4 regions of the Pseudarthrobacter sp. MDT1-22 genome follow, and region 1 is predicted to be linked to each of the others. Evidence: predicted binding sites of a transcription regulator. Region 1 holds the regulator's gene; each other region holds the start of a gene.

Region 1 (7,401 bases):
CTGCATCATCGCGCACATTGACCACGGTAAATCCACCCTGGCTGACCGCATGCTGCAGTTCACCGGGGTGGTTAAGTCCCGCGATATGAAGGCCCAGTACCTGGACCGCATGGACATTGAGCGCGAACGCGGTATCACCATTAAGTCCCAGGCGGTCCGCATGCCCTGGGAACTCGACGGGACCAGCTACGCGCTGAACATGATCGACACCCCCGGCCACGTGGACTTCACCTACGAAGTGTCCCGTTCGCTGGCCGCCTGCGAAGGCGCAGTGCTGCTCGTTGACGCGGCGCAGGGCATTGAGGCGCAGACCCTCGCGAACCTGTACCTGGCGATGGAAAACAACCTCACCATCATCCCCGTGCTGAACAAGATCGACCTCCCGGCAGCCCAGCCTGAGAAGTACGCGGCGGAACTGGCCAGCCTGATCGGCGGCGACCCCGACGACGTGCTCCGCGTCTCCGGCAAGACCGGCATGGGCGTCGAGGTCCTGCTGGACAAGATCGTCCGCGATCTGCCGGCCCCCGTGGGGGACCCGAACGCCCCCGCGCGCGCCATGATCTTCGACTCGGTCTACGACACGTACCGCGGTGTGGTTACCTACGTCCGTGTGGTTGACGGCATGCTCCACCCCCGTGAACGCATCCAGATGATGTCCACCCGGGCCACCCACGAACTCCTCGAGATCGGAGTGAGCTCCCCGGAGCCCACCCCCTCCAAGGGTCTTGGGGTTGGCGAAGTGGGCTACCTCATCACCGGTGTGAAGGACGTCCGCCTGTCCAAGGTCGGCGACACCGTCACCAACCTTGCCAAGCCTGCCACAGTCTCCCTTCCCGGCTATGCCGATGCCAAGCCGATGGTCTTCTCCGGCCTGTACCCGCTGGACGGCACGGACTACCCGGTGCTCCGCGATGCGCTGGAGAAGCTGATGCTCAACGACGCCGCACTGGTGTACGAGCCCGAAACGTCGGCCGCGCTCGGCTTCGGCTTCCGCGTCGGCTTCCTCGGCCTGCTCCACCTGGAAATCACCAGGGAGCGGCTTGAACGCGAATACAATCTCGACCTGATCTCCACCGCCCCCAACGTGGAGTATGAAGTGACGCTGGAGGACAAGAAGGTGGTCCATGTGACCAACCCCAGCGAATACCCTTCCGGCAAGATCGCAGAGGTCCGCGAGCCGATGGTGGCTGCCACCATCCTGGCGCCGAATGAGTTTGTGGGCGCCATCATGGAGCTCTGCCAAAGCCGCCGAGGCGTTATTGGCGGCATGGACTACCTGTCCGAGGACAGGGTCGAAATCCGCTACCGGCTGCCACTCGCTGAGATCGTGTTCGATTTCTTTGACATCCTCAAATCCAAGACCCGGGGCTACGGCTCGCTGGACTGGAAAGCCGACGGCGAGCAGGTGGCCGACCTGGTCAAGGTGGACATCATGCTCCAAGGCGAACAGGTGGATGCCTTCTCCGCCATCACGCACCGCGAGAAGGCCTATGCCTACGGTGTAATGATGACCGGAAAACTGCGCGAGCTCATTCCCCGCCAGCAGTTCGAAGTGCCCATCCAGGCTGCCATCGGCTCCAGGATCATCGCCCGGGAAAGCATCCGCGCCATCCGCAAGGACGTTCTGGCCAAGTGCTACGGCGGCGACATTTCCCGTAAGCGCAAACTGCTGGAGAAGCAGAAGGAAGGCAAAAAGCGCATGAAGATGGTGGGCCGCGTTGAGGTCCCCCAGGAAGCCTTCATCGCTGCGCTGACCACCGACGAGTCCAAGGACAAGGCCAAGAAGTAGTGATGACAGTGGCCGGCAACACCGGAGGCCCCTGCAATGCCTAGCATTCTTCCGCTCGGTGACCCCGCGCCGTCGGACGGTCTGCTGCCCGCCCAGGCAGTGGCCGGTGCGGCGGACCAGGCCTTCGGGCTGTACGTGCACATCCCGTTCTGCGCTGTTCGTTGCGGATACTGCGACTTCAACACCTACACGGCCACCGAGCTGGGCGGCGGGGCGTCACAGGACGCCTACGCCACCACGGCCGTGTCCGAAGTCGACTTTGCCGCCACGGTCCTGCGGAACTCGGGTCTCCCGGACCGGCCGCTGAGCACAGTCTTCTTCGGCGGCGGCACCCCCACGCTGCTCCCGGCGGAAGACCTAGCGCGGATCCTGACGGCCGCCGTCGGGCACTGGGGCCTGGAACCCGGCGCCGAAGTGACTACCGAAGCAAACCCGGACTCGGTCACCCCTGCATCCCTTCAGGTCCTGGCCGATGCCGGTTTCACCCGGGTTTCCTTTGGCATGCAGTCTGCCGTTCCCCATGTACTGAAGGTCCTGGACCGCACGCACACGCCCAGCCGCGTGCCGCAGGTGGTGCAGTGGGCGCGCGATGCCGGACTGGCCGTGAGCCTGGACCTGATCTACGGGACGCCGGGGGAGTCCCTGGAGGACTGGCGGTTCTCCCTGGAGACGGCCCTGTCCTACGAGCCAGACCACATCAGTGCCTACGCGCTGATCGTTGAGGACGGCACCAAGCTGGCGGCCCAGATCCGCCGTGGTGAAGTCCCGGGAATCGACGACGACGACCACGCCGACAAATACGAACTCGCCGACCAGCTGATCGGCGCTGCTGGCCTTAGCTGGTATGAGGTCAGCAACTGGTCCCGGACGCCGGAGCAGGCATGCCGGCACAACCTCGCGTACTGGCGCGGGGACGACTGGTGGGGCATCGGGCCAGGTGCACATTCACACGTCGGCGGGGTGCGGTGGTGGAACGTCAAGCACCCCACGGCCTACGCCGGACGGCTCGCTCAGGGCCTGTCGCCGGCCGCCGGGCGGGAAACGCTGGACGCCGAAACCCGCGACGTTGAGCGCGTGATGCTTGAGGCCCGGCTCGTGTCGGGGCTGGCAACGTCAACGCTGGGCGACCACGGCCGTCACGCCGTGGCCGGGCTCATTGCCGACGGCCTGGTGGAGCCACCGGCTGCCTTCCACGGCACGCTGGTATTGACCCTGAAGGGCCGCCTGCTGGCCGACGCCGTGGTCCGAAGGATCCTGCCAGGCTGACCTGCCGGACAAGCTGGTGGGCCCACGCCCGCAGGGTTCCCTGGAGGAGGTTTAGGGTGACGGTGGGGACTACTTGATCCAGCGCAGGTTGTACTGGTAACGGTGGGGCTGGCCCTTGTTGACATGGATACCTGCGGCCACGGAGAAGCAGGTCAGGGCAATCCAGATCAGGGTGGCGATGACGGCGAAGATGTTTCCCACCACCGGAATGAACACCAGGAGATTGGCCACCAGCGCCGCGATGGTGGGCGGCAGGCTGAAGTTCAGCGCTTCCTTGGATTCCTGGGCGGTAAACGGCCCGCGCTCACGGAAAATCAGGTAGATCAGCAGTGACGGAACACAGCCGAGGATCCCGCCGAAGTGTGCCAGTGTGGCCCACTGGCGGTCTTCGCTGGCCGTCAGGGGCAGCGCGTTAGCCGGAACGCCCTGGTACTCGGAACGGCCCTGGCCGCCGTGGTCGTCCCGGTGCTCGCGTGCGTTTTGTGCCACGGTTTTCTTCCTTCGAAAGTGCAATGGTGCTGGGTTGGAGAATGCCGGAGTGAAGCAACGGCAGCCTCCGCAGTACCAAGAATACTGGTTCAGCCACCAAATGCTGCCGCCAGGAGCCGGATCCGGTGTCAGGGCACCGTCAGGAAGTCGATGACTTCCTCCACTCTCCCGAGGAGTGATGCTTCCAGGTCCGCGTAGCTGCGGACAGCGCCCAGCAGCTTTTGCCAGCCAAGCCCGATGTCTTCCTTGGTGGAGTGCGGCCAGCCGAACGCTGCCAGGATTCCGGTCTTCCAGTCCTGCCCGCGCGGCACCACCGGCCATTGCTCGATGCCCAGTACAGCGGGCCGGATGGCCTGCCACACGTCAACGTAAGGGTGCCCGACGATCAGGACATTCCCCACCGCGCCGGGGGAGGCCATCACGGCAGCCGCGATGCGCCACTCCTTCGAGTCCGGCACCAGGTGGTCCACCAGGACCCCCAGCCGCCGCCCTGGACCGGGACCGAATGCGGCCACCGCCCCTGCCAGGTCATCAATGCCATGCAAAGGCTCGACGACGATGCCCTCTACGCGGAGATCGTCACCCCAGACTTTTTCCACGAGTTCGGCGTCGTGCTTTCCCTCCACCCAGATTCTGCTGGCTTTGGCCACCTGGGCGCGCTGGCCGGCCACGCGGAACGAGCCGGACGCCGTCCGGCCGGCGGCCACGGGGGCGGCCTGCCTGGGCGCCGGGGGAACGAGCCGGATGGGCTGCCCCTCCAGGAGGAACCCGAAGCCCAGCCGGAAGGACCGGGACTTGCCGCGCCGGTCTTCGAGGGCCACGACATGCATGCCCCCGGACTTCTCCACCCGGGTCACCGCTCCCACCCAGCCTGACTGGGCGTCTTCGAGAACCATGCCACGTTCCACGGGGACCTCGGGGAGTTCGCTTCTCACAGGCGCGGTGATCTCCTGCGGACCCCAGTTCTGGTACTGCATGGATTGATTCCGCCTTGCCGCTAGATCCTGGCCCGGAATTTCGCCCGGAGCGGTACCAATGCTAACAACGGGGTGACTCATATTAGACTGTTAGCACTTAGGCATGTCGAGTGCTAACCCTGCAGTGACCACGGATGGAGGTGGAATATGAGCGAGCCGCGCAAACTCGAAGTACTGCGCGCCATCGTGGAGGACTATGTGCACTCCCGCGAGCCAGTAGGTTCAAAAGCGCTCGTGGAACGCCACCACCTCGGCGTGTCCAGTGCCACCATCCGCAACGACATGGCGGCCTTGGAAGACGACGGCCTGATCACGGCCCCGCACACCAGCGCCGGACGGATCCCCACAGACAAAGGCTATCGGCTGTTTGTGGACCAGATTTCAGCGGTAAAGCCGCTTTCCCATGCGGAACGGCGTGCAATCCAGTCGCTGCTGGAGGGCGCCGACGATCTGGACGACGTCCTTGACAGGACCGTCAGGATGCTGTCGCAGCTGACCAACCAGGTCGCCGTAGTGCAGTATCCGCATCTGAGCCGCGCCACCATCCGCCACATCGAATTCGTCCTGCTCGCGCCCCGGCAGGTCCTGGTGGTCCTCATCGCCACCACCGGCAAGGTCGAGCAGCGCGTGATCGACATCGGCCAGGACCTCGGCGACGACGCCATCGCCGCGCTGCGGTCACACTTCCTCGGATCACTCGCGGGCATCTCGCTGAGCCGGCTGACCCCCTCGCTGCCGGGAGTCGTTTTGTCCGTCAGCCCGGGCCAACGCGCGGCGGCCCAGGCCTTGGCCCACGGGCTGGAAACGCTCGCCCACAGCAGCCGGGAGGAACGCATGGTCATGGCCGGAACGGCGAACCTCGCCCGCTCCAATGTGGATTTTCCGCTCAGTATCGGGCCGGTCCTGGAAGCGCTCGAGGAGCAGGTTGTCCTGCTGCGCCTCCTGAGCGACATGGCGCAGGATCCGAGGGGCGTGGCAGTCAGCATCGGGCGTGAAAACCCGTACGACGGGCTCGCGGAAGCCTCCGTGGTGGCCACGGGCTACGGACCAGACAGCACTGCCAAGATCGGTGTGCTCGGCCCTACGCGGATGGACTATCCCACCACCATGGCCGCCGTCAGGGCAGTAGCCCGTTACCTTTCAAGAATTCTGGGTCCGTAACAGCACCGCGGTCCAGGCACGAAGAGCAGTGCCGGCAGCCCGGCTGCCGGCAGTACAACAAGGAAGAGATACGAACTTTGAGCAGCCACTACGACGTCCTCGGAGTCTCGCCGGAAGCCACCGGGGAAGAGATCAAGAAGGCCTACCGCAAGCTGGCCCGCACTCTTCACCCGGACGTAAACCCCGGGGACGATGCATCGGACCGCTTCAAGGCCGTGACCCATGCCTACGAGGTACTTTCGGACCCGCAGAAGCGCCGGATCTATGACACCACCGGCAATGAGAACGGCACCGACAACGGGTTCGGCGGCGGCGGATACTCCGGCCAGGGCTTCGCGTTCCAGGACATCTTCGACACGTTCTTCGGGGCCGGCGGCACCTCCGGCCCCGCGTCCCGGGTCCGCCGCGGCCAGGACGCGCTGATCAGTGTACGGATCGAACTCCGCGATGCCGTGTTCGGCGTCAACCGGAAACTCGAAGTGGACACAGCCGTCACCTGCCCCACCTGCAACGGGTCATGCTGCCGCGAAGGCAGCCACCCTGTGCGCTGCGATATCTGCGGCGGCAGCGGCCAGGTCCAGCGGGCGGTTCGCTCCATCCTGGGCCAGGTCATGACGGCGGCCCCGTGTGGCAGCTGCGAAGGCTTCGGGACGGTCATCAAGGACCCCTGCAACGAATGCAGCGGCCAAGGCCGCATCCGCAGCCGGCGGTCGCTCACCATCAAGGTGCCGGCCGGTGTTGCCACAGGCACCCGGATCCAGCTCTCCGGGCAGGGCGAAGCAGGCCCGGCCGGCGGACCGTCCGGGGACCTGTACGTGGAACTCCGGGTCAACAACGACGCCACCTACGCGCGCGACGGTGACGACCTGCACGCAACGCTGCACATCCCGATGACTGCCGCCGCCCTGGGCACCGAGCTGTCACTGGAAACCTTTGACGGGCTGCAGGAAATCGACGTCAAGGCAGGGACGCAGTCCGGAGAGATCATCACGCTCCGTGGACTCGGCGTGACGCACCTGCGCGGTTACGGCCGCGGGGACCTGATGGTCCATCTGCAGGTGGAGACGCCGGCCAAGCTCGATGCCGCGCAGGAGGATCTCCTGCGGCAGCTGGCGAAGCTGCGGGGCGAGCAGTTCACGGAAGGCAAGCTGGCTGCCAGCGGCGGCGTCTTTGCCAAGCTGCGGGACCGGTTCGGTAACCTGTAACGGTGAGCAATCCCGTTTTCTTCAGCGGTGCCGGGTCGCTGGACGAGCTGGTGCCCGGTGCCCGTTTTGTCCTTCAAGGGCCGGAGGCACGCCACGCCGTGACCGTAAAACGGCTATCTCCCGGAGAAGCAGTGGACATTGCCGACGGCGCCGGAAAGCGGCTGACAGGAACTGTTGTCTCGGCGTCGCCCGCGGAGCTCACCGTGGAATGCTCCGCCCTCGTGGTGGAGGACCGGCCCGATATCCGGCTGGTGCTGGTGCAGGCCCTGGCCAAGGGGGACCGCGATGAAATGGCCGTGGAAACGGCAACCGAACTCGGGATCGATGCCGTAGTTCCCTGGCAGTCCGAGCGATCAATTGTCCGCTGGAAGGGTGAGCGCGCGGCCAAGGCCCACGCAAAATGGCAGTCCGTGGTCACTGCCGCCGCCAAGCAGGCACGCCGCGCCTGGATCCCCGAGGTGCGCGCCGCCGTCGAAACGCCAGGCCTTGGGGCGGCCGTGGCGGCAGCGGATCT
Region 2 (7,401 bases), on a different contig from region 1:
AAGTCGTCCTCCACCCGGCCCTGGGCCCAGTAGCCGGACAGCGAAACCTGGCTCCGTTCCAGGCCGCGCTGGACGAAAAACACGTCCCGCAGGCTCTTCATGTAGCCGCGCTCGCCATGGGCAAAAACGTCAACGCGGCCAGTGGGCCATTCGGCGTCGGCCACCGCTGAGACGAGGAGGTCCCCGGCGCCTGCCGGCGCGCCGTGGCGGCGCAGCCAGGTCACCTTAACGCCCGCCGGGGACGCGAGGGGCTGGATGTCGGCGTCGCTGTCCACCTCGATATACGCCAGGCCGGTCGCTTCCGCCGGCAGCGATTCGATGGCGGCGGCGATCGCAGGAAGTGCGGCTTCATCGCCGGCAAAGAGGTACCAGTCAGCGTCAGGCGCCGGGTTGTAGGCGCCGCCCGGGCCGGTGAAGGTGAAGGTGTCCCCGGGCTTGGCGGCAGCCGCCCAAGGGCCGGCCAGCCCTTCGTCGCCGTGGATCACAAAGTCGATGGCGAGTTCCTGGGCCTCGGTGTCCACCCAGCGGACCGTGTAGGTGCGGGTGAAGGGCCACTGCTCGCGGGGCATGGTTTCGCGGATGGTCCACAGGTCCAGGGGCTGGGCATAGTCAACGCCGGGCTGCGGGAAGACGATTTTGATGTAGCGGTCCACGAAGGTGTTGTTCACGTAGGCGGCAAAACCTTCGCCGCCGGCCACGATCCTGACCACGTATGGCGAGAGTTCTTCCCGTCGGATGACCGTGAGATCGATCTGCGGACGTGTTTTTTTCGTGGCGTTGGTGGCGGCCGGAAGAGTGCTCATAAGGCAAGCCTAAGCTAAGGGACCGGAGGGAGTTCCCAGGTTACGCCAGGGCATCCCTGGTCCTGCAGCAGTTGGTTGATGGTGCTGAAGGGCCGGGAGCCGAAGAATCCGCGCGACGCCGACAGCGGGCTGGGGTGGGCGCTGGACACGACCGCCGCGCCGGGCAGGAGGGGCCGGACGCTCTCCGCGTCCTTGCCCCACAGCACCGCCACCAGCGGCGACGGCCCGCCGTCGGAAGTGCGCCGGCTGGCCACCGCGGTGACTGCCGCCGTCGTGATGGCCTCCCAGCCTTTGCCCCGGTGGGAGCCGGCTGCCCCGGCGCGGACGCTCATGACCCGGTTAAGCAGCAGGACCCCTTGGCTTGCCCAGGCGGACAGGTCGCCGTGGACGCGCGCCGGAAGGCCGAGGTCAGACTCCAGCTCACGGTAGATATTCGCGAGGCTCCGCGGGATGGGGCGGGTCCGCCCGTCAACGGCAAAGGACAGGCCGATCGCGTGGCCCGGCGTGGGGTAGGGGTCTTGGCCCACTACCAGGACCTTCACGCCAGCCAGCGGCTGCCGGAAGGCGCGCAGAACGTTCGACGGCGCCGGCAGCACGCGGTGGCCCGCGGCAACTTCGGCAGCCAGGAAGCCCAGGACGCCGCGCAGCTCACTCTCTACGGGGCCCAGCGCCTCCGCCCAGTCGGCAGCCATCAGCTCACTGAGCGGCAAGGCGGCCATCTCGGCAAAGCCAACGGCCTCCGCCGGGTCCGCCGTCAGTTCGAACAGCGCGTCAGATTCAAACACGCTCCCATTCTCGCAGGGTTGCCTGATGCTGCGGTCGGGGCGCAAATGACAACCGTGTTATTCACGCCGTAGCATGGGGAGGAGATTTAGTAACTTGACCGGTGATTCAGCGAGACCAGCGAAGGGGTGTGCCGTGGCGGAACCTGCTCGGGAATATATGCCGGAGCCGGAGGAGCGCGGTTCTTTGCTGGCTGACTTTACCCTCCGTGACTCCCCGTTGAGTGAGCGCGACCAGCAAATGCTGGCACTCGAGCGGCAGTGGTGGAAGTACGCCGGGGCCAAGGAACAGGCCATCAGGGAGCTGTTCGATCTGTCCGCAACGCACTACTACCAGCTGCTCAACGCCCTCATCGACACCGAGGCTGCACTGGCCCACGACCCCATGTTGGTCAAGAGATTGCGTAGACTACGTACGTCGCGTCACCGGGCACGCACTGCACGACGCCTGGGTTCCGACGCCTGACCACGCTCGTGCTGAGCAATCAGCAGCAATCAACAAGGACGTCTCCCCACCATGACCAAATACGCTCGGGATGAATTCGACAAGGTTCCGGAGTCCGCCTCGCGGCAAGGCGTCCACCGTGCGGCCTCGGCGCCTGCCCGCCGCAAGCTGTGGCCCATCCTCGCGGTGGGGATTGTGGCATTGGCCATTGGAGTGGTGTCCTTCCTGATCCTTCCCAAGCTCGGGTTCACCCAGGCCGGCAGTGAAGCCTCCACCAGCCTGGAATCAACCGCGGCCCCCGAGGCAAGCGCGGCACCGTCGGCCACCGCTGAAGCCTCCACGGACCCGGAGCCCTCTAATAGCCCTGACGCCGAGCCCAGCGCTTCGCCCAGTAACATTCCCTCCGCGGTTGTGCTGGACAAGACCCAGGGCGTGGCCATCTACAACGCCTCCGGTAAGGCCGGGCTCGCCGGACGCATCAGCTCTATGGTCCAGGCCGATGGCTGGACGCTGGGCCAGGTGGGGAACTGGGGCGGCGCTCCGCAGCAAACATCCGCGATCTTCTACTCGGGCCCGGCGCAGAAAGCCAACGCCGAAGCAGTCTCCGAACTCCTGAACATCCCTACCCTGGTGGAGAGCCAGGACTTCCAGGTGCCGTTGGTTGTTGTCCTGGGGCCGGGCTACCAGTAGCGTCTCGCGGTCACGCCTGAGTAACTTTTGGGCCCCGGAGCGGCCGTGTGGTTCGGCCCGCCGGATGGCTTGTCGCTAGAGTGATTTCAGGCTTCGGTCCGTAACAAGCGGCACACTTCCGACAGGGACCGACGGCACGACGGAAAAGAGTGGACATCATGGCATTGGGAACGGTTAAGTGGTTCAACGCCGAAAAGGGCTACGGCTTTATTACGGTGGACGGCTCCGGGGACGATGTCTTTGTGCACTGGTCGGCCATTGAGGGCGAAGGTTACCGGGCCCTGGATGAGGGCCAGCGCGTGGAGCTTGAAGTCGGTGAAGGCGAGAAGGGCCCGCAGGCAGAAAACGTCCGGCCCACGCAGTGATCTCCCGCAGCTTGCGTTCAACAATCGTCCGCACAGCCACAGGGGCGGCCGTCCTGCTGGCCCTGGCCGGCTGTGCCGGGGCAGGCGGCAACGCCCGCGTTGAATCCGCTGAAGCGTCCGGTGACGGCACGCTGCGGATCGGGCTGATCCAGGACAGCGCAGGGGGGCAGGCCTTCCTCAACGACTCGCAGCTCGCTGCGGCCCAACTGGCCATCAAGGAAATCAATGCGGCCGGCGGTCACAAGGGCAGGCTTGTTGACCTGGTGGTAGGCGCCGGTGAAGGCGCCGATGCCCAGGCCAGGAATCTGGCCTCAGCCAAGGTTGATGCAGTGATCGGTCCCACGGATTCGAGTCACGCCGCTGCCGCCATCGACGTCCTCTCGGCTGCGCGGGTCCCGCTCGTCTCGCCGGCCAACTCCGCTGCCGGCCTGTCCCGCTTCAAGAGCGGCGGCTACTACTTCAGGACGGCGGCCGCGGACGTTGCACAGGCCTCGGTGCTGGTGAAACTGGCCAAGGACGGCGGCGCCAAGGGCCTTGCCGTGGTCTACCAGGACTCTAGCTACGGAAAGGACGTTTCGGTCGCGGTGACCGGCGCCGCCAAGAACGCCGGCCTGGAGACTGTCTCCACCACCGCCTTCAAGCCCGGCGACGCCGGGAACGCGGCAGCTGCTGCCAAGGCTGCCACGCCTGACGCCGTGGTGCTCATCGCCAGGGGCGATGCCCAGGGCGCCATCGCCGAGCTCAATAACGCTGGGATCTCGGGCAAGAGCATCATCCTGAGCGACGGCGCCTTCGCCCAATACGGTTCGGGGGTGGGATCCAAGGCCCTCGACGGCGCCCGTGCAGTGGTGCCAGGCCTGCTGCCGTCCGCGGACTTCCAAGCACGGCTTGTTTCGGTCAACCCTGCATTGAAAGACCTTTCGTTCGCCGCCGAGACCTACGACGCCGTGAACCTCGCGGCCCTGGCGGCAGCGAAGGCTGACGACGATGCCGGCCGCTCCATCGCCGCCAACCTGATCGCCGTGTCCGGCGGGACAGTTGGCGGGCAGCCCGCCGCGAAGGCCTCTGGCCCGGCCACCAAGCCGTGCCTGTCCTACACCGAGTGCCTCGCTGTCCTGAAGACCGGGGCAGGCATTAATTACGACGGCGAATCGGGGCCGGTTGCCTTCGATTCCAACGGTGACATCACCACTGCCAATTACATGGTGTTCACGTACGGCGCGGACAACAAGGCAGTGCTCAGCGGCCGTGAGGCTGCGGGCCGGGCCGCAGGCTGATCGCCAATGGCGAACGGGTCGCCCTGACAGGGCGATTTGCGGGGTCTTTCGCTTGCACTCTCACCTAGGGAGTGCTAATTATTGAGTTAGCACTCTTACGTACCGACTGCTAAAGCAACGTCCGGTTTTTCCGGCAGCGGAGCTTGGCGGCGGGTCGTGGAGCGAGAGAAATACCTAGCTGGAGTGAGATCCCCAGCCGCGGCATACAGAGGCCGCCGGTGAAGGATCGTCCGTCGCGGGCACTGCAGTGAGGTTCATTCTTAACGACTGTCCCGAAAGGACTACTGCCGTTATGGCCAAGATCATTGCATTTGATGAAGAGGCACGCCGCGGTCTTGAGCGGGGCCTGAACATCCTCGCCGACGCCGTCAAGGTCACCCTCGGCCCGCGTGGACGCAACGTCGTCCTCGAAAAGAAGTGGGGCGCCCCCACGATCACCAACGATGGTGTTTCCATCGCCAAGGAGATCGAACTGGACGACCCTTACGAAAAGATCGGCGCTGAGCTGGTCAAGGAAGTTGCCAAGAAGACGGACGACGTCGCTGGCGACGGCACCACCACGGCTACCGTGCTGGCGCAGGCCCTGGTCAAGGAAGGCCTGCGCAACGTCGCGGCCGGCGCTGACCCGCTGTCCCTCAAGCGCGGTATCGAGAAGGCTGTCGCGGCCGTCACGGTTGAACTGCTGGCCTCGGCCAAGGAAATCGAAACCAAGGAAGAGATTGCGGCTACTGCCTCCATCTCCGCCGGTGACGACGAAATCGGCGCCCTGATCGCTGAAGCCCTGGACAAGGTGGGCAAAGAAGGCGTCATCACCGTCGAGGAGTCCAACACCTTCGGCCTGGAGCTCGAGCTCACCGAAGGCATGCGCTTCGACAAGGGTTACATCTCCGCTTACTTCGTTACTGATACTGAGCGCCAGGAAACGGTCCTTGAGGACCCGTACATCCTGATCGTCAACTCCAAGATCTCCAACGTCAAGGAACTGGTTGCTGTCCTGGAAAAGGTCATGCAGTCCAACAAGCCGCTGCTGATCATTGCCGAGGACATCGAGGGCGAGGCCCTGGCCACCCTGATCGTCAACAAGATCCGTGGCACCTTCAAGTCCGTTGCCGTCAAGGCTCCGGGCTTCGGCGACCGCCGCAAGGCCCAGCTGGCCGACATCGCTGTACTCACCGGTGGCCAGGTCATCGCCGAGGAAGTCGGACTCAAGCTGGAGACCGCCGGACTGGAACTCCTGGGACGCGCCCGCAAGGTTGTTGTCACCAAGGACGAGACCACCATCGTTGAAGGTGCCGGCGACGCCGACCAGATCGCTGGCCGCGTTTCCCAGATCCGTGCCGAGATCGAAAACTCCGATTCGGACTACGACCGCGAGAAGCTGCAGGAACGCCTGGCCAAGCTGGCCGGCGGCGTTGCAGTCATCAAGGCCGGTGCCGCAACCGAAGTTGAGCTCAAGGAACGCAAGCACCGCATTGAGGACGCTGTCCGCAACGCGAAGGCTGCTGTTGAAGAAGGCATCGTCGCCGGTGGCGGCGTTGCACTGATCCAGGCCGGCGCCAAGGCGTTCGCGAACCTGAACCTGACAGGTGACGAAGCAACCGGTGCGAACATCGTCCGCGTTGCCATCGACGCCCCGCTGAAGCAGATCGCCTTCAACGCTGGCCTCGAGCCTGGCGTTGTTGTCGACAAGGTCCGCGGCCTGCCTGCAGGCCACGGCCTGAACGCAGCAACCGGCGAATACGTCGACCTGCTGGCTGCCGGCATCAACGACCCGGTCAAGGTAACCCGCTCTGCCCTGCAGAACGCGGCTTCCATTGCCGGTCTGTTCCTCACCACCGAGGCCGTAGTGGCCGACAAGCCGGAGAAGAACGCTCCGGCCATGGGTGGCGGCGACGACATGGGCGGCATGGGCGGCTTCTAGTCCCCAGCGCCCGGACTACGTTCCGCGCAAACCATAATGCGGCCCCCTCCACTGGAGGGGGCCGCATTTGTTTGGCGCTACTTGCGGGCCGTGGCCAGCATCCCTTCGACTTCCTTCTTGAACGCGTCGGCGGCCGCCTGCGGAGTCATCCGGTCGTACAGGACTTCGTCGGTGAACCGCTTGATGACGTTCTGGACGCTGCCGGCACCCACCGGCGGGACGGGAGGCGCGCCGGCGATGTCCGGCGCAATGACCTTCAGGAAGGCCACCACAGTGGTGCCTGCCGGCTTGAGGGCCGGGGTGATGCCCTCGACGATCTCAGAGTTGCTGGGGACTCCGCGGTCTGTCATAAGGATGGCGCCTGCGGGGCGCGGAGCATCTTGATGCTGCTGCCCGTGGTGGTTTCCAGTGATCCCAGCTGGTTGGTCCACCACCAGGCCTTGCCCACCCGGTTCGTGCCGAACAGGCTCTCCTCAAGGCCTGCGCCGGAGTCCTCGGTGGCCACCGTGGCCGGCGGACTTGCCTGGGAATCGCGCTGTTCCTTCAGCGATTCCCAGAACGCAGCGGCCGTAGCGGTGTCGGAGTCCAGTTTCCCGTCCTGGGAGTAGAGGTCCTCGCCGTGCTGCCGAAGCCAGATGATGAGGTCCGCCTCGTTGCTGCCATAGGCCGCGCCGTAGCTCTTCCCGTCACCGGCCGCGCTGAGTTTCGCGGCGGTGTCCAGTCGTCCCAGGTCCAGGTGGTGTCGTCGGGGACAGGCACGTTTGCTGCCTCGAAGACCTTGGTGTTCGCCATGATGACGTAGGCGTTCTTTCCGGTGCTCAACCCGTACTGTGCGTTGTCGTATTGGCCGGACGCCAGTGATTCCTTGTCCAGCTTGGAGGTGTCGATCCCGCCCTGTTTGGCCAGGTCCAGCAGCGCCCCGCGGCCACCGTACTCGGCGATGTATTTCTGGTCCATCTGGATGACATCCGGTGCGTCATTGGCAGCGGTTGTGGTGGCCAGTTTGTCCCAGTAGCTGGCCCATTCGCCCGGCTCGGATTCGATCTTGATGTTGGGATGTTCCGCCTCGAACGCGTCGATGACTCTCTCTGTTTGCGCGTTGAGGTACTCATTGCCCC
Region 3 (7,401 bases), on a different contig from region 1:
CCCGTCCACGATGGCACCTTCCTTGGCCGAAAACACGTCCCAGCCCGCCGTGCCCCTGCCGTCTTCAGTAAGGGCGCCCTCGATCTGGAAGGCCGCCGTGGCCACGCCCAGCGTGAAGTCCGCAGGGATGAGGGCGGCCAGGTCCTTGGCGGAAATGTGCATGGATTCAGTCCTTCATGACCGAGAAAGCGTGGAACGGGTACGTCCCAGAATGGCACACGGCAGGGCTGCTGACGAGCGTCGCTGCTAGATCTGAGCATGATGAAAAACTGGGGAAGTTCATCGACGATTTTTCCGAGCTGGTCCAGCTGACGCAGGCCGGAAACCACCGGCAGCAGGCGGGCAAGCGGCTGCTTGAGGCGCTGACGGAGCACCTGGGTGAGTCGGCTGAAGGCCTCTCCGTGGTGAACCTTGCCGTGGGGCCTGAAACAGCCAACGGATTCCTGGCCGAGCACCGCGGGGGTGACGTTCCACCACCGTCCCAGCCTCCCGGCGTCGGACGTCATCATGCCCGACGGCCTGCTGCAGAAGGTCGCGGACCACACCGTGGGCATCGCCACGCACCGGGCGTCCCTCAAACAGCACGGCCAGCATCTCAAACGGGGCATCCTGCTGTGCGGCCGCCCGGGGACCGGCAAGACGCACACCGTGCGCCACCTGCTGAGCCAGAGTGAAGGCTCGACGGCGATCCTCCTCTCGGGCGGATCGCTCGCCAGGATCTCCGAGGCGGCCCGCATGGCCCGGGCGCTGCAGCCCTCGATCGTCGTGCTGGAGGATTGCGATCTTATTGCCGAGGACCGGAGTTTCGGGCACGGGCCGCAGCCGCTGCTTTTTGAGGTGCTGGACGCCATGGACGGCCTGGACAACGACGCCGACGTCGCGTTTGTCCTCACCACCAACCGGCCCGACATGCTGGAGCGGGCGCTGGCGCAGCGCCCGGGCCGGGTGGACCTCGCGGTGGAGATCCCGCTGCCGGCCCATGCCGAGCGAGTCCGGCTGCTGGAACTCTACGGCCGCCTGGTGGCGTTCAGCCCGGCGGCACTGGATGCCGCCGCGGAACGGACGGCGGGAACCACCGCCTCCTTCGCGCGGGAACCGGTCCGGCGGGCGGTGGTGGCTGCGGCGCTGGATAACACCCCGGTGTCCGATTCGCACCTGGCGGCCGCCGTGGACGACCTGATGGCCGACGCCGAAACCCTCACCCGCAGCCTGCTGGGCAGCGGCACGGACGCGGCCGGCTCATTGTGAGCCGAAGAGGAACTCCTTGGCGTGCGCCACGGCCTTCCGGAAGGCATCGTTCCGGAGTGTGACGAGTTGCTCCGCGTCGCCGTCTGCCGGCTCGAGATAACCGGTGTAACCGGGCCGCAGCACCCAGACGTCGCCGGCGGGCGGAAGATAGAACACCCCGAAGGACCGCTGCTGCTCGTCTTCGGCGGTCCATACGGGGACCACTGCCAAGGCCGCGCCAGTGGCAGGATTGATCCACTGTGCGCGGGGAAGCGGCTCTTCGTGGGCTTCGGGGTCCAGGAACGGTGCAGTACCCTCGCCCCAGCGCTGTTCGAAGCGTTCGTGGAAGGCAGGAATCAGGTGGGAGTCGTAGCGGCGCCAGTCGCTCATTGTTTTGTCCGCCTCCTCGCGGTGATGGCTGTCGTCTTACGGGTTTACTTCCACGGTCCGCTTTCCCAGCGCACCGTGGTGATCCTGATGGTGTTGCCGGCCGGGACGTACCGGTTGCTGACCTTCCGGACGGGGATGACTGTCGGGGTGCCACCCGGCGCGCTTGGTCCGTTGCGGCTCCTGTCGTAGGTTGCGCGCCGCGCCGCGTCACGGAGGACAGCGAACGCCTGCATGATCCGCAGCAGCTCTCCATCCTGCACGTCGCGGTCAACCGTTGCGCCGCCGTCGAGATCCGGATGATGGGTGCGCATCAGCACCCGGTAGGCACGGGAGATCTCCTGCTGGCTGGCAGCAGGCTTCACGCGCAGCTCATCGTAGTAGTCCGGCTGGCTGGTCATGGCGGTCCTTGTCGGGAATTCTGACCGGGAAGGCCCAGGGGCGCCGGACGTAGCCGGCGCCCCTGGGCCCGGACCTACTTACCGATCTCGTGCAGGGAACCCTGTTTGGTTTCGATCTCGATCCTGCGCGGCTTGGCCTGCTCCAACACCGGGATCCGCAGGGTCAGCACGCCCTGGTCGTAGCTGGCCTTGATGGTGTCCGCATTGAGCGTGTCGCCCAGGATGAGCTGACGACTGAAGACACCGCGCGGTCGCTCTGAGGCCACCAGCTCAACATTGGGCTGGGTGGGGTCCTGGCGCTCCGCGCGGACGGTCAGTACGTTGCGCTCCACGTTCAGGTCCACGGAATCCACCTTGACGCCCGGGAGGTCGAACGCCACCACGAACTCGCCGTCTTCCTGCCAGGCGTCCATGGGCATTGCCGCCGGCCGGGCGGCGGTTCCGAAGACCTGCTGGGCGAGCCGGTCCAGCTCACGGAACGGGTCCGTACGCATCAACATCATTTCCCACTCCTTCAGTTCCTAGAAGTTGAATCCAGTTCATCTACCCACCATCGGTTATCTGTATTGGTGGATATAGATTTTTTATAGCACTCGTGCGAGACTGATGCAACATCACGGGGAAGGTATTTTGGGGTGGACGCGGTCAGTAGAACGCCAGAACAGAAACCGGGTCCTCGGGCCGGTCAGGCACTGTATGCCATCTCTGTAGCAGCAAAGCTGGCAGGGACCGGGCAGCAGAACATCAGGCTCTACGAGACGAAAGGGCTGATCCTCCCGGAGCGTACGGCCGGCGGCACGCGTCAATACAGCAACGCCGACATCGGCCTGCTCCTGCACATCGGGGAACTCCTGGACCAGGGGCTCAATCTTGCCGGCATAGCCAAAGTCCTGGAGCTCGAGGCAGCGAATGCCGAACTGCGCCGCGCCCTCAGACGGGCCAGGTCACGCCCGGACACGTAGCGGCCAGGGTCCCCTGGCCAGTCAGGATCCGCGGCCGCCCGCCAGCCGGTAGGACTCCTCGAGCAGTTCTCCGAGTTCCTCGGCGCCGATTTGGTCCAGCCGGACCAGCACCAGCTGTGGCGACCGCTCATGGTGCGGGGTCCAGAAATATGTAGCAGGCTCCATGCCGGCCAGCGCCTCCCGCTCGGTGGTCTTCACCGTCAGCACGCCGTCCTCCCACATGCGTGCCATCAGCGTCTTCGCGAACCAGGCGGGCCGGTCCCAGCTGCTGCGTTCGGTGACACCGGGCAGCGCCAGGCACATCCTCCGCACGTCGTCCTCGGCTGCCATCGCGGCTAGTCGCCCGGCGCGTCCGCTTTGGAGAGTTCGCCCGTGATCCGTTCGCCGGGGATCCTGGCGGTCCGCCACGTATCCAGGGCGATGACGGCACCGAGGATCAGAAGCGAGAGCGTCATCGAGGCCAGCGCGTCGCTGAGCCAGTGGTAGCCAAGGTACAGGCGGCTCACCGCGGCGAGAACTATGCCGATGCCCGCACCAACGAAGCCGAAGACGGCCGACGTCGGGTTTTCCCGTCGCGAGAAGACCAGGAAGGCGGTCACTAGCAGGAAGTCGCAGGCACCCAGGACGTGGCCGGACGGGAACGAGAAGGTGTGGTCGGCGCCGAACAGCATCAGTTCCACAGGGGGCCGCGAGCGCTGGACGATCGCCAGGATGATCTGCGATATCACGACGCCGGTGAGCATGGCGGCGGCGAGCATAATGGGCCGCCAGGCGTGCTTGGCCGCGAACCCCCAGACCACCGTCACCACCAGCACGATGATGGGCAGGGCGACCGGGCCGAAGACCACCGCGAGGAAGATCATCACGGCAGTGAGGGTCTCGGACCGGAGCGAGAGCAGCCAGTCGCGGATGGATTCGTCGGGACCCCAGGGGCCGGTACCGCTCTGCAGGACGCCCACCAGCGTCGCGACGAACAGCAGGGCCCCCACGCTGATGAGCACCACCGCCGTCCGGTACAAAGCCTTCCGCGCGGCCGGTTCCATGAAGCGTTCCTCCACCACGAACTTGTCATGGAAGGTCCGCCAAAGACTGTTCTTGCCTGCCTGCTCTGCCACTGTGTGTCCGTCCGTGCGCCGTTAAGGAGTGCCTAAGGTGAAGATTATCCCTTCTGCCCGGCGTTGGCCTGCTCTGCCCGTCGTTGGCCCTGCGGCGGGCATGTCAGCCCGCGGGGGTAGCCTGTCTCAATGGGCGCGATGAATGAGCTGATCAACCGGCAGGGCGTGGAAACACTGGCCGGGATCCTGGCTGCGGCCGCTCCGGGATCGGGCTGGCCGCAAGTGGCTGCTGCCGCCGCACACTTGGACGAGTTGAGCCTGCGCAGCCGGACGGATGCGGTGAGCAGTGCGTTGCTGGCGGATGTGCGGCAGCTTCCGGATCCGGGATACCCGACGGCGGCACGCATCTTCCGGAGCGCCCTTTCCGGCGCCGGTTTCACGGGCTGGATCCTCTGGCCGGTATCCGAAACGGCCGTCACGCTTGCCCTCGAATCAGGCACTTCACCCTACTTTGACGACTGCCTGGCCCTTCTGGCCGAACTGACCCCGAGGCTCACGGGCGAGTTCGCCATTCGCCGGCTGCTGGCCGCGGACCTGGAGCGTTCCCTCGAGATCATCCAGGGCTGGACCGGGCATCCGGACGAGCATGTCCGGCGGCTGGCCAGCGAGGGGACGCGGCCGTACCTCCCCTGGGCGGTGCGGGTACCCGCCGTCGTGCTTCACCCGGAGGCGTCCCTCCCGGTTCTGGACGCCCTGTACCGGGATCCTTCGGAGTACGTGCGGCGCTCGGTAGCCAACCACCTCAACGACCTGGCGCGGCACGCACCAAAGGTAGTGGTGGCGACGGCGGCGCGCTGGCTGTCCGCGCCGGACGCCAACACCGCATGGGTGGTCAGGCACGGCCTGCGGACCCTGATCAAGAATGCGCACCCGGGAGCGCTGGCCCTGCAGGGGTTCGTGCCGGCGTCGCTCGCTGTCACGGGGCCGCGGCTGGACCGGAACTACGTGGCCCTGCCGGGTGAACTTGCTTTCGACTTCGAGATCGCCAACACCGGAAACGGCGATGCCCGGCTGGCGGTTGACTACGTGGTCCATTACGTCAAAGCCAACGGCACGCAATCGGCCAAGGTCTTCAAGATCGCGGCGCTCACCCTCGCCGCGGGTGAGACCCGTACCCTCTCGAAGCGTCATGCCTTCCGTCAGATGACCACCCGGGTGCACCACCCGGGGGTCCACGCCCTTGAGCTGCAAATCAACGGGATCCGGCACGGGCACACGGAGTTTGAGCTGCACCTCTGAGGGGGGAGGCACTGCCGGTACCTGTATCAACAGCCACTCCCACACATGCGGAATGTGCGGTTGGCTAGTGGAGGAACACCCGGGCTCCTGCCCCTGACGAAGTGATGAGGAAACGAAAATGCGAGCAACCATCATGTATGGCGCCGGCGACGTGCGCGTGGAGAACGTGCCCGATCCCGTCATCCAGAATTCGACCGACGCGATCGTGCGGATCGTCAATTCCTGTATCTGCGGCTCCGACCTGCACCCCTACCACGGCATGCCCTCGTCCAGGCAGGGCAGCCCCATGGGCCACGAGTTCATCGGCGTCGTGGAGGAAACAGGCAAGGACGTGTCCACCCTGAAGAAGGGGGACTTCGTCATCGCCCCGTTCGCCTGGTCCGACGGTACCTGCGTCTTCTGCCGTGAAGGCCTGCAGACCTCCTGCCGCCACGGCGGGTTCTGGGCCTCGAACGGAATCGGCGGCGCCCAGGCCGAGGCCATCCGTGTCCCGTTCGCCGACGGCACCCTGGTCAATGCCCCTGTGGGTGAGGACAGCGAGCTGCTGCCGTCGCTGCTGACCCTCTCCGACGTCTACGGCACCGGCTACCACGCCGCCATCAAGGCAGGCGTCAACGCCCGGACCACTGTCACGGTCATCGGTGACGGCGCCGTCGGGCTGATGGCGGTGCTGTCCGCCAAGCAGCTCGGTGCCGAGCAGATCATCCTGATGGGCCGGCACAAGGCCCGCACCGACCTGGGCATCGAATACGGCGCCACCGACGTCGTCGCCGAACGCGGTGAGGCCGGCATCGAGAAGGTGCGCGAGCTCAGCGGCGGCGACGGAACGCACACCGTACTTGAGTGCGTGGGGCACCGCCCGGCGTACGACCAGGCCCTCGGCGTCATCCGCCCTGGCGGCGTCATCAGCCGGGTGGGCGTGCCCCAGTACGAGGACGCTCCGATCGGCTTCGGCTCGATGTTCGGCCCGAACATCACGCTCACCGGCGGCCCTGCCCCGGTCCGCGCCTACATCGAGACGCTCCTGCCCGGCGTCCTTGACGGCACCGTCAACCCGGGCAAGGTGTTCGACCGGACCATCAACCTGAACGAGGTCCCCGACGGCTACCGCGCCATGGATTCCCGCGAGGCCCTGAAGGTCCTGGTTTGTCCGTAGCGCCACCCTCGAAAGGAAACAACCATGGCTACCTGGCTCATCACAGGCTGCTCGACCGGACTCGGCCGCGCGCTCGCCCAAACCGTGCTTGCGAACGGCCACAACGCCGGCTACGGTTACCGTGCCGCGGTTGAAGAGGCCGACGACGCCGAGATCCGGCAATTGTTCGACACCAACTTTTTCGGCGCCGTCAGCATGATCAAAGCAGTACTCCCCGGCATGCGCGCCAACAGGGCCGGGTCCATCCTGAACATCTCCTCCATCGGGGCGCGCATCTCACCGGCCGGATCCGGATACTACTCCGCCAGCAAGGCAGCCCTGGAGGGCCTGTCCGGCTCCCTCCACAAGGAACTGAAGCCACTCGGAATCAACGTCACCGTCATCGAGCCCGGCGCGTTCCGCACCGACTTCGCGGGCCGCTCGCTGACCCAGTCGGCCACGCCGATCAAGGACTACGCGGAGACGGCCGGGAAGCGGCGCAAGGAGAACGACACGGTCCACGGCACCCAGCCGGGCGACCCCGCCAAGGCGGCGGAAGCCATCCTGGCGGTCGCCGCGAGCCCGAACCCGCAGTCCCTGCTGGTGCTCGGCAGCGACGCTTTTGACTTATTCGGCGCCGTCGCCCAGGCACAGCGCACGGAACTGGACCAATGGCGGGACGTCAGCCTCAGCACGGACATCGGAGGAGAACAACCATGAGCACGCAGAAGCAACCGAAAACGCCCACCGTCAAGGGACCCGATGACTGGTTTACCGGCGACGTCTACTTCAACGCGTACTACTCCGGCCAGCAACCGTCCCGTGCCCGGCTGAATCTGGTTCGCTTCACTCCTGGCGCGCACACCGCCTGGCACAAGCACGCCGTCGGGCAGACCCTGCACGTCACGGAAGGCATCGGGTATGTGCAATCGCGT
Region 4 (7,401 bases), on a different contig from region 1:
TGCTTAGGGGGAAGTCCACAATCAAAACCGTATGAGCATTAGGGCAGCCGCCCCCGCATTAGCCACGGTGTGTCGCCGGCAACGTGGCAATTCATTGGATTTATGACCTTGGAAGTACCCATGCCGGGTTCAGGTCCGGCGGGTCAGGACCGGGACGCGAGCCACGGGGCGAGCAGCCCCTCCGGGACCTCGTCAGCGGTCAGCGCGAAGGACCGGTGGTCCGCCCACTCGCCGTTGATGTGAAGGAAGCGTGGACGGTAGCCTTCGTCGCGGAAGCCCAGCTTCTCAACCACGCGCAGGCTGGGGCCATTCTCGGGCCGGATGTTGATCTCCATCCGGTGCAGGCCCATTGCTTGGAAACAATGGTCAGTGGCCATGGCCACCGCCGTGGGTGCGATGCCGTGACCGGCGCGCGCCTGGTCAACCCAGTACCCCAGAGTCGCCATCATGGCCGAACCCCACACAATCGAGGAAACAGTCAGCTGGCCAACGATGACCGGGGCGGCCAACCTGGGTGTGCGCTCAGTGATCAGGAACGGCAAGGCCGTCCCCTGGGCGGCCTGGATTTTCAAGGACCGCACCATCTGCCGGTAGTCAGGCAGGGCACCGCCAGGTGCCGGATTGGATGCTTCCCAGGGCGCCAGCCACTCGCTGTTGCGCCCACGGACCTGGGTCCATTCCTTCTTGTCCCGGTACCGGATGGGGCGCAGGATCAGGTCGCCGCATTCGAGTGTCACGGGCCAGATGGGTCCGGGGCGCACGGCAGTTATTTAGCGAGGCCGGCCGTGAAGCCCGGCAGCCACTCCCGCAGACCGGGGCCAAGGTCGTCGCTGTCAATGGCGAGCTGGACGCAGGCCTTGAGGTAGCTGAGCTTGTCACCGGTGTCGTAGCGGCGGCCGCGGAAGACCACGCCGTAAACTCCGTAGCCGTCACCTTCGCCGGCTGCCAGTTCCTGCAGGGCGTCGGTCAGTTGGATTTCCCCGCCCCGGCCGGGGCCAGTGTGCTCGAGTACGTCAAAAACTGCGGGGTGGAGGACGTAGCGGCCAATGACGGCCAGGTTTGAGGGCGCCTCGTCCACGCTGGGCTTTTCGACGAGCTTGTTGATCCTGACGTAGCCTTCACCGTCGATCTCCTGCACGTCGGCACATCCGTAGGCACTGATCTGGGAGGGCTCCACCTCGATGAGGGCCACCACCGATCCGCCGGTCTTGGACTGGACTTCGATCATGGTGCTGAGGAGTTCGTCCCGCGCATCGATCAGGTCGTCGCCCAGGAGGACTGCAAACGGTTCGTTGCCGACGTGCTGCTTTGCACGCAGTACTGCGTGGCCCAGGCCGTTGGGGTCACCCTGGCGGACGTAGTGGATGTCACCGAGGTTGCTGGCTGCCTGGATGGACTCAAGCTTCGCCAGGTCGCCCTTGGCTTCCAGGGTGTCCTCCAACGAAGGAACCCTGTCGAAGTGGTCCTCCAGGGCACGCTTGTTGCGTCCCGTGATCATCAGGATGTCGTTAAGGCCAACATTGACAGCCTCTTCAACCACGTACTGGATGGCCGGCTTGTCCACCACCGGGAGCATTTCCTTGGGCATGGCTTTTGTGGCCGGCAGGAACCTGGTGCCGAGTCCGGCAGCGGGAATAACGGCCTTGCGTACTGTCTGCTGAGTGGTAGTCACTGGACTAATCTAATGGAGGGGCTGACCATTCAGTAATTATTGGTGGCTCCTGAGCCGGCGCGGCGCAGACGCTGCAACGGCCACCCTAACGGCAGAGAAGGAGCGGCATGTCCCAAGGAAGTAGCGAAGCCAAGGCGGACATCCGCGCACGCCATCGTGCGCGCCGCGCCGCGACGGACGCCACCCAGCGCGACGCGGCCGGTGCCGCCCTGGCCGTCCACGGCGCCGCATGGGCCGAACAACTGACCGGTGGGACGCCGTCGACTTTTTGTGCCTACCTGGGCGTGGCCCCAGAGCCGCCCACGCTGCCCCTGATCAGCGAACTCCACCGCCGCGGCCACACCATCCTGCTCCCTGTCTGTGAACCCGGCCGCAGGCTGAGCTGGACGTACTGGACCCCCGGCGTCGAGTTTGTCCGCAGCCGCTATGCACCGGTGCTGGAACCTGCTGGACCTCGCCTTGACCTCGGCATCATGGCGTCCGTTGCTGCCCTCTTCATCCCCGCCACGGCCGTGGACAGGGACGGCAACCGCATCGGCCAGGGCGGCGGCTACTATGACGTGCTGCTGGCCGCCCTGGCCGGGGACGGCCTCGAGATCCCGTTTGCGGCCGTCGTCTTCGAATCCGAGCTGCTTCCGGCCGGAAGCATTCCCGCCGAAGACTTCGACCGGAGGGTTCCGGCCGCGCTCACGCCCTCAGGTTTGATCCGGCTGCCGGACCCGGCCTGAGGCAGGGCTACTTTCCGGGGTGATAGAATTGGCACTCAGGCCCTGCGACTGCTAATGGACAGTTTCCGCTCAACGCAGTACAGGACCTCTCGTTTGCCCCCGAGGAGGATCACCAGTGCCCACTTATGCTTACGCCTGCAAGGATTGCGGCCACGCCTTCGACGTTTTCCAGTCGTTTACCGACAGCACCCTGACTTCATGCCCGGAGTGCCAGGGCGCCTTGCGCAAGAAGTTCAACAGCGTGGGCGTGGTCTTCAAGGGCTCCGGTTTCTACCGGACCGACTCCCGGGATGCAAAGGGAAGCACCGTTTCGGCTGCCCCCTCCGCCCCCGCGGCCGCACCGGCGCCGGCACCTGCCACCGCCGCTGCGGCCAGCTGACCTCCGGTTAAAAAGACGTACGACGCCGGCGGCACAGTTGTCCACATAGGCACCTTCGCTCCTGTCGGACGTGGTTGCCGGTACGTAGCGTGGTTCGCATGCCCGCTACCCTCTTTCGTTCCAGCCGCGGATCCGCCCCGCCGGGACTCCCGGTCCGCCGCCCGCTCCCGTCAGCACGCTCGCGGGGCGCGGGTGGCCACAGGCTGTTGTCCTTGCTGGGCCGGAACCGGCGCCTCGCAATAGCGCTCCTGCTCTGCCTTGCTGCCGGGATAACGGTCCATCAGCTCACTCCCCCGCCCGCCGATACGGTCTCGGTGTTGGCGGCGGCGCGGGATCTCCCCGCAGGCACGGCCTTGACAGCCACGGACCTGACGGCAACGAAGATCCCGCCGGGGATGCTCACTGCCGGGTCTATGTCCGACACCGGTGACGCCGCGGGAAAGCAACTGGCAGCCCCGTTGCGGAAGGGCCAACTGGTGACGGACTCCCTGCTGCTGGGTCCCGGTCTCCTGACCGGAACGCCACCGGGCTCCGCTGCCGTGCCCTTGAGGATGGCCGATGCTTCCTCCATCCAGCTCGTATCGCCCGGGCAACTGGTCAACGTGGTGCTGACCGGGGCGAACGGCTACGACCAGCAATCCCCCTCAGAGGTGCTGGCTTCCTCCGTTCCCGTCCTGTGGACGTCAGGACAAGGCGGCAAGACGGGTCAGTGGTTGGGCACCGGCGAAACCGACGGGCTGATCGTCGTGGCAGCAGCCCCGGAGCAGGCTGCCCGGCTGGCGGGGGCCTCCACACAGGGTAAGCTGTTTTTCGTCCTGGTGGGACCCGAGGGCGGGGCCGGGTGACGCCGCTGCAGACTGGAGGTCAGCCCCAGTGCGGCGGCTTGTTTTCGTTCAGCCATGCGTCGTGATCGTTGTCGGGGCCATCGCCCCAGCGCTTCGGATCATCCTCCGCAGCCTTGTTGGGCAGGATGCCCGCGGCCCCAGGCAGCTGGCGCTCCGGCACAGCCGCGTTCCCGTTTCGTGCGTCGTCCGCCTGGTCGTTACCGTGTGTATCTGCCTGATCGGCGTTCCGTGGGGTCACAACAACCGCCTCCTCACTGGCCAGGCGTCCGGCCTGGTCGTCGTTCCCTTCGTTTCCTTCGCTCGCAAGCGCGAGCGGGTCCATGTCCTCGTCAAAGAACCCGCCCGAGGCCGTGCCCCGTCCGGGCGGCAGAACATTCTCAAGGCCCAGGTAACCCGCGATCCGGTCCGCGCAGGCGGACGGGTCCGTGAAGACTTCGATGGTCCACAGCGGCATGTACCGCCAGCCCATCCGTTCCAGCAGCTGCGGACGGAGCCGGCTCCGCTCACGGACACTCATGGTGCGGTATTGCTCCGTGCCGTCCGATTCGATGGCCACCGGCCGCGGAATCTCGGCGTCGTCCTGACCCATGGTGCTGAGCGGGTCTGCTGCGGCCACCACGTCAATCACGCCGTCGTACTGGTGCCAGACGCGGGCGCCGCGGGCACGCAGCCGGTCACCAAGATCGGCGACGAGGGGATCGGCCCCAAGCGCCTGCTCACTGGCGGCGGCACGCGAGGCCGGAGTTCCGAGATCAGTCTTTCCCGCAATCTCACGGTTGAGGAGCTCGTAGAAGTCCACCGCGCCGTAGGACAGCCGCGTGTGATCGAGGTCTTCGGGCTGGAAACACGTCAGGACGTGGAGTGAACGCCGTGCACGCGTCATCGCCAAAGCGAATTTTTCCCGCCCGCCCTCAGCGGACAGGGGTCCGAAGTTGTGCAGCGCCCGGCCGTGCGGAGTGCGGCCAAAACCGGGTGAGAAGATCACGTGGTCACGGACCAGGCCCTGCGCCCGCTCAAGGTCAACCACCCGGAACGACTCGGATCCTGCGCTGAAGAAGCTGGCCAGGCCCGGGTGGTTCGGGAGCTGAAGACGAATGGACTCACCGATCCGGGCAGCATGGCGAAGGCTGGCGGTGACCACTGCCAGCGATGTGCGCGGCCGTGTCCGGGCGTGCTCAAAGACCAGCTGCACCACCCGGTTGACCTCGGCCACCACGGATTCGACGCCTTCGTGGTCGGCACTGGGCAGTCCGGTGCCGTCGGGAAGGTACTCCACCAGGAGCGCCCTATCCAAGCCCGTGGCGGACTGTCCCTCGGGGAGCCTGCGGAGGGCGCCGTCGTAAGAGTTCTTGCTCAGCTGCAGGACCAGGTCCTCGTCAACCGCGCGGTAGACAAAATTCAACCGCCAGACAGGCAGGATGGCAGACAGCGCCGAGAACGCGCTTTCGACGCGCTGGTGGGCCGCTTCACCGGCGGCCAGCCGCTCAACACCCACAGTGAACGTCCGGGGGCTGGCAATCTTGTCATCACCGAAAGCAATGACCTGCCTGGCGCGGGCGATGGCGGGCAGGACGGCCTGCAGCGACGTCGCTTCGGCGTCCAGGATGACCACGGCGTCGAAGCGATGTTCGGCCGGCAGGAGCCCGGTCATGAGGTACGGGCTGACCGACCAGACCGGCACCAGCATGGGGACCAGCTCGGCGGCCTGGGCCGTCAGCGCGGCGAGGGTAACCCGGCCGTCCTTAAGCAGGCTCCTGAGGAGTTGGGCCTGGCGCGGGTGTTCCGCAAGCGCGGCCCGCCACCGGTCGGACAGGTCCCAGCGCAGGCGCGCCGCGCCGCTGGCAATATGGGCGTTGTCCGCGAGCCGGTATTCGGCCTCAAGCTGCCGGAGTGCGTCCCCGTCAGACATGGCCAGGTAATCGTCGCCGCTGATCATCGCTTCCAGCGCGGACTGCCACCAGGCCAGCTCAAGCTCGGCTGCGACGGACTCTGCGGGAACCTCCCGCTCCGCAAGATCGGCGAGGAGCTCCCCCAGGCCGTGCTCGCGCATGTTTTCCACAAGCAGCGTGCGCTCGGGCAGCGTTTTCAGCGTGTGGGTGTCGGCCACGAGCCGCTCCAGCCGCTCCATGAGTTCCTCATAGCGGGCCGTTGCCAGCGACCCGCCGGCCTGGGTGTGCCGGAGGGCTTCACCCAGCTGGGTCAGCTCCCGGTCCAGCGACCGGTACATCACGTTCATTTCGGCAAGGCCCGAGGGGACGGCCGGATGGCGCTGCGAGGTGGCGTAGCCGGACCAGAGGGCACGCTGGTCCTGCACCAGCACCAGCGAGCTGTGGAGATCGGTGATGTGGACGCCCGGACGGACGTACTCCTTCGCGACGCGGCGAAGGCGGGAACGCTGCATGGAGGCCATGTCGACATTCCGCTCCCGGCGCCAGGCGGAGGACGCCGTGGCGGAGATGAGATCGTTGACCGGCCTGTCGAAGATGTCCGGTGTGAACTTGTCGAGGCTTTCGCGGACAGCCACGAGGAGTTCGAGCTGCTCCCCCCACTCCGAGAAGGACGTGCCAAGCCGGATTTCGGCATGTTCGGCCACGCTGTTCATCCGGTCGCGCAGGACAGGCAGGTTCCTGGCCACTGACCGGGCGAGTTCCTGGGCCTCCTCGGTCTCCTTGCGGGTGAGCAGCCGGGCGCCGTGCCACGGGCTGGTAGTGGAGGCGCGGCTGAAGCTGCCAAGCTCGGCAGCGCGGCGAAGCCTGCCGGCGAGCTCGTTGCGGTCGCGGATGCTGTCCAGCACACTGCGCTTGAGCCGCACCGTGGTGGCGGGGGCGGGGTGGATGGAGGTCAGCTCGGCCAGTGACTGCATGGCCTGATACGGCGAGCAGCCCCAGCGCTGGCGCACGTTATGCAGGGACGCCACGTGGTCCATCAGGGCGTGCCGGTGCTCGGTGAGGGTCCGGTGGAGGTTCCCCAGCTGCGGTTCGAGTGACTTTTCGTTCCGTACGATGGCCCGCACCAGCTGGGCCTTGAGCTGCTGTGGTGTGGCTGTGCCGGAGAGCTGGAACAGGATGGATTCGAGTCCCAGCGATTCCAGTTGTGCCGATACTTCATTCAGGCTGGCCCGGCGGTCACCCACCACCAGGACTGACCGCCCAGCGTCCACCAGTGCACCGATGGTGTTGATGGCCGTCTGGGTCTGTCCCGTGCCCGGCGGGCTGCTGACCACCAGCGAGTCTCCTGCGCGGGCGGCATCAATGACGTACTGCTGGTCCGGATCGGCATCGAGAAGGAGGAGTTCGTCGTCCGGGTGGCGCGCGTCCACGCTCGGGAAGCGGGAGGGGTCCGGCGCGGGTACATCAATGACTTCACCGCTGGCCGCCTTGGCCAGGGCGGCGACCAGCGGGTTGCCCTCATTGATCCAGGGGTCGTCCAGGTTGCCGGAGAGGTCCGCAAAAGTGGACACCAGCAGATTGTGCTGGGCCTCGGCGCCATGGATGGGCCGGATGAGGGTTGCAAGCTTATCCAGGACAGGCTGGGGATCGAAGCGTGCGGTGCTGTACGCGAGGCGAGTCACGGCGTTGACGTCAAAAACAATGCCATGGATGGTCTTCAGGTGCCGGACAAGGGCCGGGTTGATGTTGGCCTGCTCGGTGAGCTGCAGTTCGTAGTCGTCCTCACCCGGGCGGACCGTGAGCGAGATTGCGGTGAGCATCACCGGCGCGGAAACCCGCTGGGGTTTGCCGCCAACAGCGGAGGTCCACACAACGGTGCCTGCGGAAA

What was found. Region 1 encodes HrcA, which represses chaperone genes, less so after heat shock. Its sites were predicted from a motif close to TTNGCACTCGNNNNNNNCGAGTGCNAA; they were not measured.
Region 2: groL (chaperonin GroEL) is a predicted target of HrcA. The motif match lies at 4,449-4,475, and genes of this name have one in related genera.
Region 3: ACX80M_RS05710 (Hsp20/alpha crystallin family protein) is a predicted target of HrcA. The motif match lies at 2,602-2,628, and genes of this name have one in related genera.
Region 4: ACX80M_RS01845 (FmdB family zinc ribbon protein) is a predicted target of HrcA. The motif match lies at 2,429-2,455, and genes of this name have one in related genera.

What each region holds. Positions count from the first base shown of each region.
Region 1 is NZ_JBTNDK010000002.1:53,508-60,908, forward strand. It holds gene lepA (translation elongation factor 4) at 1-1,789, shown strand, start outside; gene hemW (radical SAM family heme chaperone HemW) at 1,826-3,055, shown strand; gene ACX80M_RS02145 (DUF4870 domain-containing protein) at 3,125-3,544, opposite strand; gene ACX80M_RS02150 (DUF3097 domain-containing protein) at 3,673-4,521, opposite strand; gene hrcA (heat-inducible transcriptional repressor HrcA) at 4,669-5,682, shown strand; gene dnaJ (molecular chaperone DnaJ) at 5,760-6,887, shown strand; gene ACX80M_RS02165 (16S rRNA (uracil(1498)-N(3))-methyltransferase) at 6,890-7,401, shown strand, end outside.
Region 2 is NZ_JBTNDK010000016.1:50,705-58,105, forward strand. It holds gene ACX80M_RS13570 (siderophore-interacting protein) at 1-803, opposite strand, end outside; gene ACX80M_RS13575 (uracil-DNA glycosylase) at 818-1,588, opposite strand; gene ACX80M_RS13580 (DUF3263 domain-containing protein) at 1,722-2,051, shown strand; gene ACX80M_RS13585 (LytR C-terminal domain-containing protein) at 2,103-2,720, shown strand; gene ACX80M_RS13590 (cold-shock protein) at 2,879-3,085, shown strand; gene ACX80M_RS13595 (ABC transporter substrate-binding protein) at 3,097-4,362, shown strand; gene groL (chaperonin GroEL) at 4,655-6,283, shown strand; partial or broken gene ACX80M_RS13605 (ABC transporter substrate-binding protein) at 6,361-7,401, opposite strand, start outside.
Region 3 is NZ_JBTNDK010000005.1:10,506-17,906, reverse strand. It holds gene ACX80M_RS05730 (glycoside hydrolase family 1 protein) at 1-162, opposite strand, end outside; gene ACX80M_RS05725 (AAA family ATPase) at 463-1,248, shown strand; gene ACX80M_RS05720 (hypothetical protein) at 1,240-1,617, opposite strand; gene ACX80M_RS05715 (J domain-containing protein) at 1,662-2,015, opposite strand; gene ACX80M_RS05710 (Hsp20/alpha crystallin family protein) at 2,090-2,515, opposite strand; gene ACX80M_RS05705 (MerR family transcriptional regulator) at 2,651-2,977, shown strand; gene ACX80M_RS05700 (MmcQ/YjbR family DNA-binding protein) at 2,999-3,307, opposite strand; gene ACX80M_RS05695 (phosphatase PAP2 family protein) at 3,313-4,092, opposite strand; gene ACX80M_RS05690 (DNA alkylation repair protein) at 4,222-5,331, shown strand; gene ACX80M_RS05685 (zinc-dependent alcohol dehydrogenase family protein) at 5,450-6,487, shown strand; gene ACX80M_RS05680 (SDR family NAD(P)-dependent oxidoreductase) at 6,512-7,186, shown strand; gene ACX80M_RS05675 ((R)-mandelonitrile lyase) at 7,183-7,401, shown strand, end outside.
Region 4 is NZ_JBTNDK010000001.1:373,672-381,072, reverse strand. It holds gene ACX80M_RS01860 (GNAT family N-acetyltransferase) at 144-761, opposite strand; gene galU (UTP--glucose-1-phosphate uridylyltransferase GalU) at 767-1,672, opposite strand; gene ACX80M_RS01850 (5-formyltetrahydrofolate cyclo-ligase) at 1,780-2,400, shown strand; gene ACX80M_RS01845 (FmdB family zinc ribbon protein) at 2,516-2,779, shown strand; gene cpaB (Flp pilus assembly protein CpaB) at 2,878-3,624, shown strand; gene ACX80M_RS01835 (AAA family ATPase) at 3,644-7,401, opposite strand, start outside.